DNA from 4 places in the Endozoicomonas sp. 8E genome. Region 2 is predicted to be linked to each of the others. Evidence: predicted binding sites of a transcription regulator. Region 2 holds the regulator's gene; each other region holds the start of a gene.
What was found. Region 2 encodes PhoB, which activates phosphate uptake and scavenging genes when phosphate is short. Its sites were predicted from a motif close to TGTCATANNNNTGTCANA; they were not measured.
Positions count from the first base shown of each region.

Region 1: a site for PhoB is predicted at 986-1,003, ahead of P6910_RS23225 (putative 2-aminoethylphosphonate ABC transporter substrate-binding protein). Genes of this name have one in related genera too.
Region 3: a site for PhoB is predicted at 2,210-2,227, ahead of P6910_RS23630 (choice-of-anchor I family protein). Genes of this name have one in related genera too.
Region 4: a site for PhoB is predicted at 1,250-1,267, ahead of P6910_RS26125 (Na/Pi symporter). Genes of this name have one in related genera too.

Region 1 covers NZ_CP120717.1:6,571,707-6,574,697, forward strand. Annotated here, with positions in the region: gene P6910_RS23215 (DUF29 domain-containing protein) at 1-348, shown strand, start outside; gene P6910_RS23220 (DUF29 domain-containing protein) at 341-829, shown strand; gene P6910_RS23225 (putative 2-aminoethylphosphonate ABC transporter substrate-binding protein) at 1,078-2,106, shown strand; gene P6910_RS23230 (putative 2-aminoethylphosphonate ABC transporter ATP-binding protein) at 2,195-2,991, shown strand, end outside.
Region 2 covers NZ_CP120717.1:7,071,164-7,074,154, reverse strand. Annotated here, with positions in the region: gene ubiA (4-hydroxybenzoate octaprenyltransferase) at 162-1,049, shown strand; gene phoB (phosphate regulon transcriptional regulator PhoB) at 1,390-2,079, shown strand; gene phoR (phosphate regulon sensor histidine kinase PhoR) at 2,124-2,991, shown strand, end outside.
Region 3 covers NZ_CP120717.1:6,653,698-6,656,688, forward strand. Annotated here, with positions in the region: gene P6910_RS23625 (NirD/YgiW/YdeI family stress tolerance protein) at 1-347, shown strand, start outside; gene P6910_RS23630 (choice-of-anchor I family protein) at 446-2,158, opposite strand; gene P6910_RS23635 (hypothetical protein) at 2,471-2,674, shown strand; gene P6910_RS23640 (helix-turn-helix domain-containing protein) at 2,699-2,991, shown strand, end outside.
Region 4 covers NZ_CP120717.1:7,277,552-7,280,542, reverse strand. Annotated here, with positions in the region: gene P6910_RS26135 (FAD-dependent monooxygenase) at 1-797, shown strand, start outside; gene P6910_RS26130 (hypothetical protein) at 879-1,073, opposite strand; gene P6910_RS26125 (Na/Pi symporter) at 1,339-2,991, shown strand, end outside.

The DNA of each region.
Region 1 (2,991 bases), 500 kb from region 2:
GGTAGAGCCCGATATCGTTCAGTACAGAGCCGTTTGTCTCAATTACTCATGCACTCGCTTAAATGGCAGATGCAGCGTAAAAAAAATGATTTGCATGAGATGGATCAATGGTTCCGAAGCTGGTCAACCAGTATCAGTAAACAACGTATTGCCATTGAGCATGAGCTTGAAGAAAATCCCGCTCTCAATAGTAAACTGGACGAGATTTTGCCAAAAGCCTATCAGTACGCCCGAAAGCTTGCTGCCAACGAGATGCAGTGCAAACCCGACGCTTTCCCGTCTGAGTGCCCATGGACGTACGAACAAATCATGGCAGAAGACTGGCTGCCGGAGGCTGACGATGACTGATTTATACAAAACCGACTACACCGCCTGGCTAAGCCAGCAACGGGAACTGCTGGCTCAGCGACAATTTCACAAACTCGACATTGACAATCTGTTGGAGGCGATGGATTACGAAATGGGCAGTACCAGAGATACTCTTGAGTCTCATTTATCGGTATTGGTTTTACATCTTCTCAAATACGATTATCAGAAACGGATTCTGAAAGATTTGTGGGTAGAGGATAAGGTTGTCCAGACGTGGATGCCAAGTATCTACAATTCCAGAGCAGCGATTGAAAAGCAAATTTCAAAACACCCTCATTTACAGCCCACGATCGAGGAGTTATTGGCGGGTGCATATTCCGATGCATGTCGGCAAGCAGTTAAGCAGATGAACAATTACGCTCGCAGTGAAAGCCAGAAGCTGAGCAAAAACAGTTTTCCCGACCAATGCCCATGGACCTTTGAACAGATCACAGATGACGACTGGCTGCCCGGCGATTAAAACAACGCAGCAGCCCCAATCCCCGCCCCTTACCAATGATGCCAAAGAACCCGCCCTGGTTCTGGGCACTCTGCTGAACCGCCGCCTGATTGCACAGCCTCCGAAGACCAAGAGTTGGCCATGTTGCAGGTAACTGTCACAGAGTCGACAAAGATCTGTAATATTTTAGTCATTTCTCTCTCGTAGAATCGCGATATCCCTTCTGGTCTTGGCCAGAACAAAATGATTATCCGACTGGAGAGAGCTCCATGAAAAAACACCTGACAGCCCTGGCCCTGGCCCTGGCAACAACTTCGATTTTTAGCGCTTCATCTTTCGCTGCGACCCCTGTAGAGCTGACGGTTTATACAGCTTTTGAGACCGACATTCTGAATCGCTACAAAAAAGCCTTTGAGCAGGACAATCCCGATATCAGCATCAAATGGGTTCGAGACTCTACTGGTATCATGACCGCCAAACTGCTGGCAGAAAAAGATAACAGCAGGGCAGACGTCGTATGGGGTCTGGCCGGTTCCAGCATGGCACTGCTGAAGGACGAAGGCGTACTGGACACCTACAAGCCCAGAGGTCTGGATCAAATCAAGACTCAGCTGGTTGATCCTGATGCCGCCAAAGCCTGGTTTGGCAACCAGGCCTATTTCAATGTCATTTGCTACAACGAAGCGGTAGCTGCGGCCAAAAATCTGCCCAAGCCTCAATCCTGGCAAGACCTGCTTAATCCGGTCTATCAGGGCCAGATTGCCATGCCTAACCCGGCCTCTTCTGGCACTGGCTATATGCAGGTTTCTGCCTGGCTGCAAAGCATGGGCGAAGACCAAGGCTGGGCTTATATGGACAAGCTGAACAACAACATGTCCCAATACACTCACTCAGGCTCCAAGCCCTGTGTTCAGGCCGCCATGGGTGAAGTGGCTATTGGTATTTCCATGGCGGTTCGTGGCGCCCAACTGAAAAGTCAGGGTGCACCACTGGACCTGATTCTTCCCAAAGGTGGCGTTGGCTGGGATGTGGAGTCAGTAGGTCTGGTTGCAGGTACCGATCATGCTGCAGCGGCGAAAAAGCTGGTCGACTGGTCTCTCAGCCAGGAAGCTAATGAGCATTATGTAGAGGCTTACCCCGTTGTCGGTCACAAAGACGTCAGTAAAGAAGTGCCCAACTATCCAGACGTAGAAAGCGCTATGGTGGATCTGGACTTTGGCGAAATGGCCAGTGAGCGTGAGGCTGTGCTCGCTGAATGGTCCAAGCGTTTCGACCATATGTCTGAACCCAAGTCTTGATGCCTCACTAGTTATGCAGAAAGCGCCGTTTATTCCCCACAGGGAATAAACGGCTTTTTCAGGTTTGGAGCTTTAGGAAGTTACCGCTATGCAACCCTTTCTCACCATCGAAAACCTCGGGAAACGCTTTGGCGATTTCACCGCCCTCAAAGAGATTTCCCTGTCCGTTAACAAAGGTGAATTCATCTGTTTTCTCGGCCCCTCTGGCTGCGGAAAGACGACACTACTGAGAATGATTGCGGGATTGGAAGCCTGTCAACAAGGTGAGATCTGGCAGGATGGCGCCAACATAACAGCACTGCCGCCTGAACAAAGAGACTTCGGCATTGTCTTTCAATCCTATGCCCTGTTCCCGAACCTGAATGTTTCAGAGAATATTGGCTTTGGTTTGAAAAACCAAGGTCAATCCAAACGGGAAGTTGAGAAGAACGTTAACCACTGGCTGAACATTATCGGCTTGCAGGATTCCGGCCCCAAATTCCCCTCTCAGCTTTCTGGCGGTCAACAACAGCGCGTGGCACTGGCGAGGGCTCTGGCACTCTCTCCGGAGTTGCTGCTACTGGATGAACCCCTCTCTGCCCTGGATGCCAAAGTCAGAATTAAATTGCGAGAAACAATCTGTAAGCTGCAAAGAAAACTGGGCATTACCACCATTATGGTGACCCATGACCAGGAAGAGGCTATGGCTATGGCTGATCGCATCGTGGTAATGAATCACGGAAACATTGAACAGATAGGCACACCGGAAGAAATTTACAAGCAGCCGGCCTCTCGCTTCGTTGCTGAATTTGTCGGTGCCATGAACTTTCTGGAAGGTGATACCAACAGCAAGAATCAGGTCGTTCTGGCCAACCAGCCACTCTCTCTGCCAGTGACTGACTCAAC
Region 2 (2,991 bases):
TAACCAGTTGGTTTTCGATAGCTGTCAGTAAAAGCCGAAGTAAAAATAGAACTGAAAAATAGTTCTGTCAAAAACTCAAACGGAGTCCTTATATCACCCCTCTAAAAGTAGGGAGGCTTACGGCGAAAATGCTAAATATTATGATGCAATTCAGAAAACCAATGGCGGTATCAGCAGTCACTGAAGTCGTTCTGCAACGATTTCCCCGTTTAAAAGATTTTTTACGGCTGGCCCGGCTGGACCGGCCTATTGGTATTTATCTGTTGTTCTGGCCTACTATGTGGGCACTCTGGGTGGCGGCAGAAGGTGTGCCGAGTCTGAAGAATCTGGTGATTTTTTCGGTCGGCGTGGTTTTGATGCGCAGTGCAGGCTGCGTTATTAATGACTTTGCAGACAGGAAAGTGGACGGCCATGTTAAGCGAACACAGCATCGACCGCTGGTAACGGGTAAAATTCAGGAAAAAGAAGCGCTGATTTATTTCTCCGGCATGGTGCTTTTGTCTTTCATTCTCGTACTCTTTACCAATACCCTTACCGTCCAGCTCTCTTTTGCCGGATTTTTGCTGGCCTTGGCTTACCCTTTTGCAAAAAGACACACTCATCTGCCCCAGGTGGTTTTGGGGGCTGCTTTTGGCTGGTCGATCCCCATGGCTTTTGCGGCTCAGAGTGGCGCCTTGGGAAACATCGCCTGGCTGATGTTTCTGGCCAATCTCTTCTGGACGGTGGCTTACGATACTCAATACGCCATGGTGGACCGTGACGATGATCTGAAAGTGGGGATCAAGTCCACAGCCATTCTATTTGGGGAGATGGATAACCTGATCGTAGGTTGCCTGCAGGTACTTACCCTGATGACACTGGCCATGGTAGGCCATCAACTGGAGTCAGGTGCTCTCTATTATCTTTCACTGTTGGCTGTTGCAGCCCTTTTCGTTTATCAGCAATGGTTAACCCATCGTCGTGAGCGTGACGCCTGCTTCAGGGCATTTCTTAATAACCACTGGGTCGGAGCCATTGTATTTGCGGGTCTCGTGTTGAGTTATCTTTGATCTTCAAACTTCAATCTGGCTTGAAGTTTGGTAAGTATTGCTACTTATGGCGGCTGCCGGGACAAATGGCGAAAAGCCTTATCCTGCAGACCCTGAGGGATCTTTTTATTTTTAAGCCGTGATATCAGCCTGGAGTGTGTCATCTGCCTGTAACATTTCAAAGGTGTAATGTCCGGTGTATAGTGCGGTTGATCAAAGTAGTGAGAAACAGCCCTGAGCGATCGGAAGGGTGTTGCCCGAAATATTACCCTCCCGGTAAGCCCCAATGAGCTGTAGCTGATAGACGCCAGAACGTCACCGCCGAAATCGAATCGACAGATAAGATAACAGGTAGAGATTAATGCCAGGAAAGACCATTCTGATCGTAGATGACGAAGCACCGATTCGCGAAATGGTGACCGTTGCTCTGGAAATGGCAGGTTATGACTGTCTTGAGGCAGCAGATGCCAAGGAAGCGCACTCTCTGATTGTGGATAACAAACCCGATCTGATCTTGCTGGACTGGATGTTACCAGATGTCTCCGGAATTGAGCTGGCCCGCCGTCTGAAGCGCAGTGAGCTGACGTCTGAAATACCCATCGTTATGTTGACGGCCAAAGGTGAAGAAGACCACAAAATCCAGGGGCTTGAAACCGGTGCCGATGACTATATCACCAAGCCTTTTTCTCCCCGTGAGCTGGCTGCCCGTTTAAAAGCGGTTCTTCGTCGTACAGGTGGCTTTGATAACCAGTCGCCCATTGTCATCAACGGGTTGGAACTGGACCCTGTCAGTCACAGAGTCTCCATCGATGGCTCACCTGCTGAAATAGGACCTACCGAGTACCGTTTGCTGCAGTTTTTCCTGACGCACCAGGAGCGCGCCTATACCCGTGGGCAGTTGCTGGATCAGGTCTGGGGTGGCAACGTTTATGTGGAAGAGCGAACCGTTGATGTACACATTCGACGCTTGCGTAAAGCCTTAGGTGATAACTATGAAGCCTTTGTGCAAACGGTTCGTGGTACTGGATATCGTTTCTCAACGAGGGTGTAAAACTTTTATGCTCAGCGCTCAGCAGTCATCTGGCCGGGAGTAATATGACAACAATTTCAAAAACTCATTTGCTGAGCCGCCTGATCGCTTACCTGATTGTCGGGTTTTCCCTGGGCTGGTTGTTTGGAGAGCCTTTTTTAGGGCTCTGTGTGGTTATGGGAGGTTATTTTGTCTGGAGCTTCCGTCAACTCTTCAAGCTGCTGGACTGGCTGAATGACCCCAGGGCCAGAAGCAAAGAGCCCCCGGAGAGCAAAGGGTTCTGGGGTGAAATTTTTGATGGCATCTATCGATTGCAGAAACAACACAGTCGTTCCCGGCAAAAGCTGGCCGGAGTGATTGAACGCGTTCAGGAATCAACCGCTGCGCTGAACGACGGTGTTGTGATGATAGATAATCAGAGCAACCTGGAATGGTGGAATCCTGCCGCTGGAATGTTGATGGGGTTTAAGACGCCTGACGATCAGGGGCAGTTGATTACCAACCTGCTACGTGATCCAAGGTTTGCTGACTACTTTGAGCAGGGTGGTTATCAAAAAGCCCTTGAGATCCCCTCTCCAATCAACCCGGACCATCAACTGCAATTTAATGTAACGGTTTATGGCAAAGGCAATCGTCTCATGACCGTCAGAGATGTCACGCGTTTGAATCAGCTGGAAGTCATGAGAAAAGATTTTGTTGCCAATGTATCTCATGAACTGAGAACACCACTGACGGTTGTGTCTGGATACCTCGAAACCATGCTGGACAGTCTGGGCCCGGATTCGGGTTTGCCTCCTGTTTGGGAAAAAGCACTGAACAGGATGCAGGAGCAGTCACTGAGAATGCAGAATCTGGTGGCAGATCTGTTGTTGCTGTCCAAGCTGGAGTCGGCTGAAGCTCAGGCAGACGAAAACGGGGTTCATGTTAAAACCA
Region 3 (2,991 bases), 420 kb from region 2:
CACTGTCTGCTTTCCTTGCTGCTTCAACGATTGCACTGACCACTGGCAACGCATTTGCTGAATACACCGGCCCCAGCAGCACACCCAGGATCAATGATGTTGCCACCATCATCGAAAGTCCGGTTGATGACTCCCAGGTAGAACTGACCGGTTACCTGACCAACAAAATCGACGATGAAACCTACACCTTTTCAGATGGCAAAGACAGCATTCAGGTAGAGATTGAATCCAGAGACATGCCTCAGGTGCAGATCAACGAAAAGACCAAAGTTAAGATTCTGGGTGAAGTAGAAAGCGGTGCTTTTGAAACAACCGAGATAGAAGTCGAAAAAATCACTGTCATCTGAACAGAGCTTCACTCTAGAAAAGGGTTGCCGGAATTCCTTTGGCAACCCTCAACCCTGTGAAGAGAAAACAATAATAATAGACAAAAAGGAACGTCTAATTAATCCACCTGATACACCAGTGTAGAACCAGAGACTTCATGACCGATAATCAATAAAGGCTTTCCAGTTGGACTGTCAGAGGCTTCCACAAACTTCATGCCTTCCGGAGAAACATCCCCCGCTTTTTCTGGCTCTCTCTCAGTATCGACAGAAAAATCACGGTTGTAGACATAGCTGACAAACTCTGCTTTTGCAGGATGAGTCACATCGTACATCAGGACACCGCCGGTTCGTTCCAGACCAATAAACGCGTACTGACGTCCATCAATCTCGCCCACAGCCAATGCCTCTGGCTCAGGACCTTTGTCGTCACTGCGGTTATCACCTTTGGTTTCTTCGTCATTATTGTTGAAGTGTTTACCCAGCACAGCTGCCGTCACTTCTTCAAAGTCACTGCCTGAGTCATAGACCAACTCACCTGTTTCGTTCCAGATAGAAAATGAGCGTGCTCCGTAGGAGTAAAGTTCTTCAAAATTGCCATCGTTATCCGAATCACCCAGTGTGTTGGTAATTTTCAGGCGAGCCAGCTTTTTCTGGTCCTTGGCTGCTTCAGCGTTAGGATGCTCACGGTCGACCTGAACTTTTTTGGCACGAACTTCTTCTGTGAATCCCAGACAACCGTCTTCGTCATCGTATTTCAACCCACCAGAATCCAGACACTGATCTTCAGAAGCAGTTTTGTACCAATAATCTCTGGCATCACCTTCGTTGGCTGTTACGACATAGGTTTTACCTTCTACGGAATAGGTAGCAATGGTATCTGGCTGATACATACCATAGACACCACTCCATTTCTGGAGGTTCACCCCCCCGTCTTTATTGCTGGCATCCATCGCAAACTGACCATAATCCTTGTAACCAAGGGGAACGATAGAATCAATGCGGGCATTGGCAATATCAACCAGTGCCAGAGCATTGTTTTCCTGCAGAGAGACGTACGCGGTTCTGGAATCATCAGAAACGGCTATGTACTCCGGCTCAAGATCCTGAGCCACAGAGGCATTACGACCAAAAACCCTGACATCCTCTGGCAGCTCGATGTTTCTGGAGTGCCCCTTGTTGAAAGCAGTGAAAGTAGCATGACGTGGTTCTTCCAGTTTGCCTTCCGAGGCAAGCTTGACGACACTCACCGAACCTTCCGGGTCAATTTTGTAATCCGATGAGGGTTCACCTTCGTTCGCTGTCAGCAGGTATTTTCCGTCGGGCGTAAAGGCCACCATATCAGGCAGTGCACCTACAACCTTATAGTCACTGAATACAGCGCCACCTTCGGAATCGAGCTTATAAAGAATAACAACGCCCTTCTTTTGTTTATCACTATTTTCAACAGCCACAGCCAGCAGATCACCATGAACAGAAACGCTATTGGCAGTGCCCAGCTTCATGCCGTCAATACTGGATTCAAGATTGATCTTGCCAACTTTTAACAGATTGGAGTCCATCGTCGGATTAGCCAGTGGCTGACCCTTGAGGGATTTACCGCTGAGAATATCAACGGTTTTATCAAGAGCGTTAACAACATAGATAGACTGACTGGCCTTATGCCAGGCCACAATCTCTGCGGCCCCTTTATGGTAACTGCCAGAAGCATATCGACCGATAGGTTCCATAGTAGGATGGGAAATTTCAGCGTTTTCCTGAACCATTGAACAGCCAGCCAGAATGAAGGGAGCAGCCAGAATGATAGCTTTGCGAGCGAGTTTCAGTTCCATTGAGGTTCCTGATTTTATTCAATTTGATCAGGGCTTTTTATAACGCTTGCAAATGACTGTTTAATGACATTTTTGGCGCAAAGACAGTTGAATTCAATCAACGTAGGCTTTGTTTCGTTCCAGCTTTGGAGAGGCGCTCGCAAAACTGCAATAATTCAAACCTGCCAGCTTAGAAAGCCTCTCTCGTGAGAATATACGCTAGTAGCGTATATTTAATAAATTAAAAGCCTCTTTGTCGAATCCACCATTTTTGCCAGACACCGGGCCGATTACCTGAGCGATGAAGCCTTCCGACTGTTTCAAACCGAGCTGATGGCTAACCCTGGCAAGGGGACATCATCCAAGGCACGGGGGGGATTGCGAAAGGTACGCTTTGCTGGCAAGGGTAAAGGCAGGTGTGGCGGCTTGCGGGTCATTTATTATTATCTGGATGAACATCAACGCTTTTATCTGCTAACCCTGTTCAGCAAAAATGAAATGACAGACCTGACTGCCAGCCAGGGGGGCAACAGTTAAGACTATTTATGGAGGCATGGCACAATGAGCAGTCGTGATTTATTCTCGGAACTCAGCTCAGCCCTTGCTGAAGCCAGGGAGCACTCAGAAGGCAAGTTGACGCTGAGAAGCCATCAGGTAGACGATAAAGGCGAGTTGAGCATCTCACCAGATGAGATTGTCAGTATTCGCGAAACGTTTAATATGTCCAGAGGCGTGTTTGCACGCTTGCTGCATACCTCTGCCCGCACCCTGGAGAACTGGGAGCAAGGGCGCAGTGTACCCAATGGTCAGGCCGTTACCCTGCTAAGGCTGGTACAGCGCCATCCTGAAACTCT
Region 4 (2,991 bases), 210 kb from region 2:
CTGAAAAGCCTGAAATCATGCTGCAGGATGGAAGTGTATTCAAAGCGGATCTGCTTATTGGGGCTGACGGTGCCCAGTCCAAGGTCAGGGAGCAGGCTAATATTCGTCTTGACACGCGTGAATATGAGCAACAGTGTCTGGTGGCTACTGTAGAGATTGAAGGGGGCTTGCAGGACATTACCTGGCAGGCTTTCACGCCTACCGGACCGGAAGCCTTTCTGCCACTGTCTGATATCGACAGCAAAAGTTATGGTTCCATTGTCTGGTATAACCTGCCTGAGAATGTCCAGAAACTCATGAAACTTTCGGACAGTGACTTTCTGGAAGAACTGTCATCAACTTTTCCCAAAGAGTTACCACCGTTGGTTAAGCTGCACGAAAGAGGCTCTTTCCCGCTGGCCCGTCGTCATGCCATGAACTATTTCACTAATGGAGTAGTGCTCGCAGGCGATGCCGCACACACCATCAACCCTCTTGCGGGTCAGGGGGTCAATCTGGGCTTTCAGGATGTTGCCTGGCTGGCAGAGGTACTGACTGATGCCTTTCAAACAGGTGAGTCACTGGGTAGCCAGAAAGTGCTGTCGCGTTACGAAAAAGCTCGTCGCAGAGACAATCAACTGATGATGAGTACTATGGATGCTTTCTACCTTGCTTTCAGCAACAACAGTGCGCCCCTGAAGGTTTTGAGAAACGTTGCATTGAGTCTTGCCGCTAAATCAAAGCCTGCCGTAAAGGAAGTCATGAAATACGCCATGGGTATTTCCGGGCGACAAGCCGAATTAGCAAAATCGTCGTAAACTTTTGACAGGGCGGGGAGTGTCAGAAAAAAGGCCTGAAAAAACAGGCCTTCATTTATTAGTGCACTTCAGTCCATTATGTCACTGCTTCAGACGACGTCTTTTGGACAGCTCTGCCACCGGACTGGAGGCCAGTGTAGCCACCAGATCTTTGGCAAAGTACTCTCTGACCTCACCAGTGTCCATCAGTACCTTGATCCGACCATTTCGCAGGCATTGATATAATCGCCCCTGCTCGCAGGTGATTCGATCTTTCACTATCAGATTTCCGGCCATCTTCCTAACCTTGTTACTCAACCATCTGAACGAAGTTCCCTGTTATGAAACTTGCCGTCACAGCCCTTTGAATGTTTCTCATCTCTGTCATCTTTATCCGCGAGGCTATTCCATACCGCTGATCAGGCAGTAGAACCTCGGGAACCCATATTATCGGGCCCTAGTCCTGACTCTTTAGTGACAGTTTTGCTACAGATAAATTAATTGAAAAGTCCGAACCAACGCGCCGATAAGGACGGTAATGAAGTCAGCGTTCGGAATGTTTATGAGCTTTCAATCAGGCATGTTAAGTCGGCTTTTCTTGCCTTCTATCATCGTAATGCTGATCTATGGTTTCTGGGTCAGCCCCGAGTTTCGCGAGATAGCGGCTGGTGTTGCTATTTTTTTGTTTGGCATGGTTTATCTGGAGCAGGGCTTCAAGGTCTATACCGGAGGGCTTCTTGAAGCCCTGCTCAAGAAAACCACCGATAAGGTCTGGAAAAGCCTGTCCTTTGGTGTGATTTCCACCGCTTTTCTGCAATCCAGCTCTCTGGTTTCGGTTATCGTCATTTCCTTTCTCAGTGCCGGACTGATAGGCCTGACGGCAGGAATCGGGATTATTTTTGGTGCTAATCTTGGCAGTACAGCCGGTGCCTGGCTGGTGGCTCTTTTTGGCTTGAAGGTTAAATTGTCAACCTATGCCATGCCCCTGTTAGTGATAGGAGTGCTCCTGAAATCCAACAAGCACAAGAATATTAATGGATTAGGCTACATCCTTCTTGGCATAGGCTTTCTGTTCCTCGGTATCCACTACATGAAGGTGGGCTTTGATGCCTTCAAAAGCTCCATTGACCTGGCTGAATTTGCCATGCAGGGTTTTCCGGGGGTGCTGGTGTATACCGGGTTAGGCATGATGGCCACCATCATTATGCAGTCAACCAACGCAACAATGGTTTTGACATTCTCGGCCCTTGCTGCGGGTCAGCTCAGTTATGAGAATGCCCTGGCCCTGGCCATCGGCTCAAATATTGGCACCACCATTACAGCCATCCTTGGAGCCATCAGTGCCAACGCAGAAGGTAAGAGGCTGGCTGTTGCCCACCTTGCTTTTAATGTCGTCACGGCTGTCATTGCTATTGTTGCTCTCAAACCTCTGATGGGGGCAGTAGACTATCTGGCTTCTGCTTATGGTATTGCAGCGAATAATTACACCCTGAAGCTGGCCATCTTTCATAGCCTGTTCAACATCATTGGTATCATAGCCCTTTTACCCTTCCTCAATAAAATGGTGCATTGGCTACAGAAGCTCTTTACCGAGAGCACACCGCAGGCTCCGTTAAATCTTGCAGGGGATGAATCTTTGAAGGTTGAAAGAGCTATTTACCTGAACCCGGTCACTCTCAGTTATCCCGATACCGCATTGAGAGCCATTACCAAGGAGTGTGGTCATCTCTATCGCAATACTCTCGAGTTGATCTGTTATGGCATTTATCTCAGCGGTGAAAAGCTTCGTGAGTCTGACGACCTCGAAGAGTTGGTTCAGAGCTGGCGCAGGGACGACCAGCCCTGGACGATCAAGGAACTTTATATTCGCCATATAAAGGGCATCTATGCCGATATTGTCCAGTATTCTGGTGCCCTGGAAGGTAAACTCCCCAGACAGCAAGCTCAGGAGCTGTTTGCCCTGAAGGTGGCCTGTCGTGATTTTGTTCAGGCCATCAAGCACGTCAAGCATATCTACAAGAACATGGGCAAATACACCCAGTCGGAAAATGAGCAGATTCGGGAACAGTACAATCAATTGAGGCTCTGTCTGGCTTCCGTTCTCAAGCTGGTTGACATTTTGGGCGTTCGTCGCAGTTACAGTCGTATCCGTGAACATGCAGAACAACTGAAGCAAGAACTCAGGGAAAGAGACGGGCAAACCAACGAGACTCTG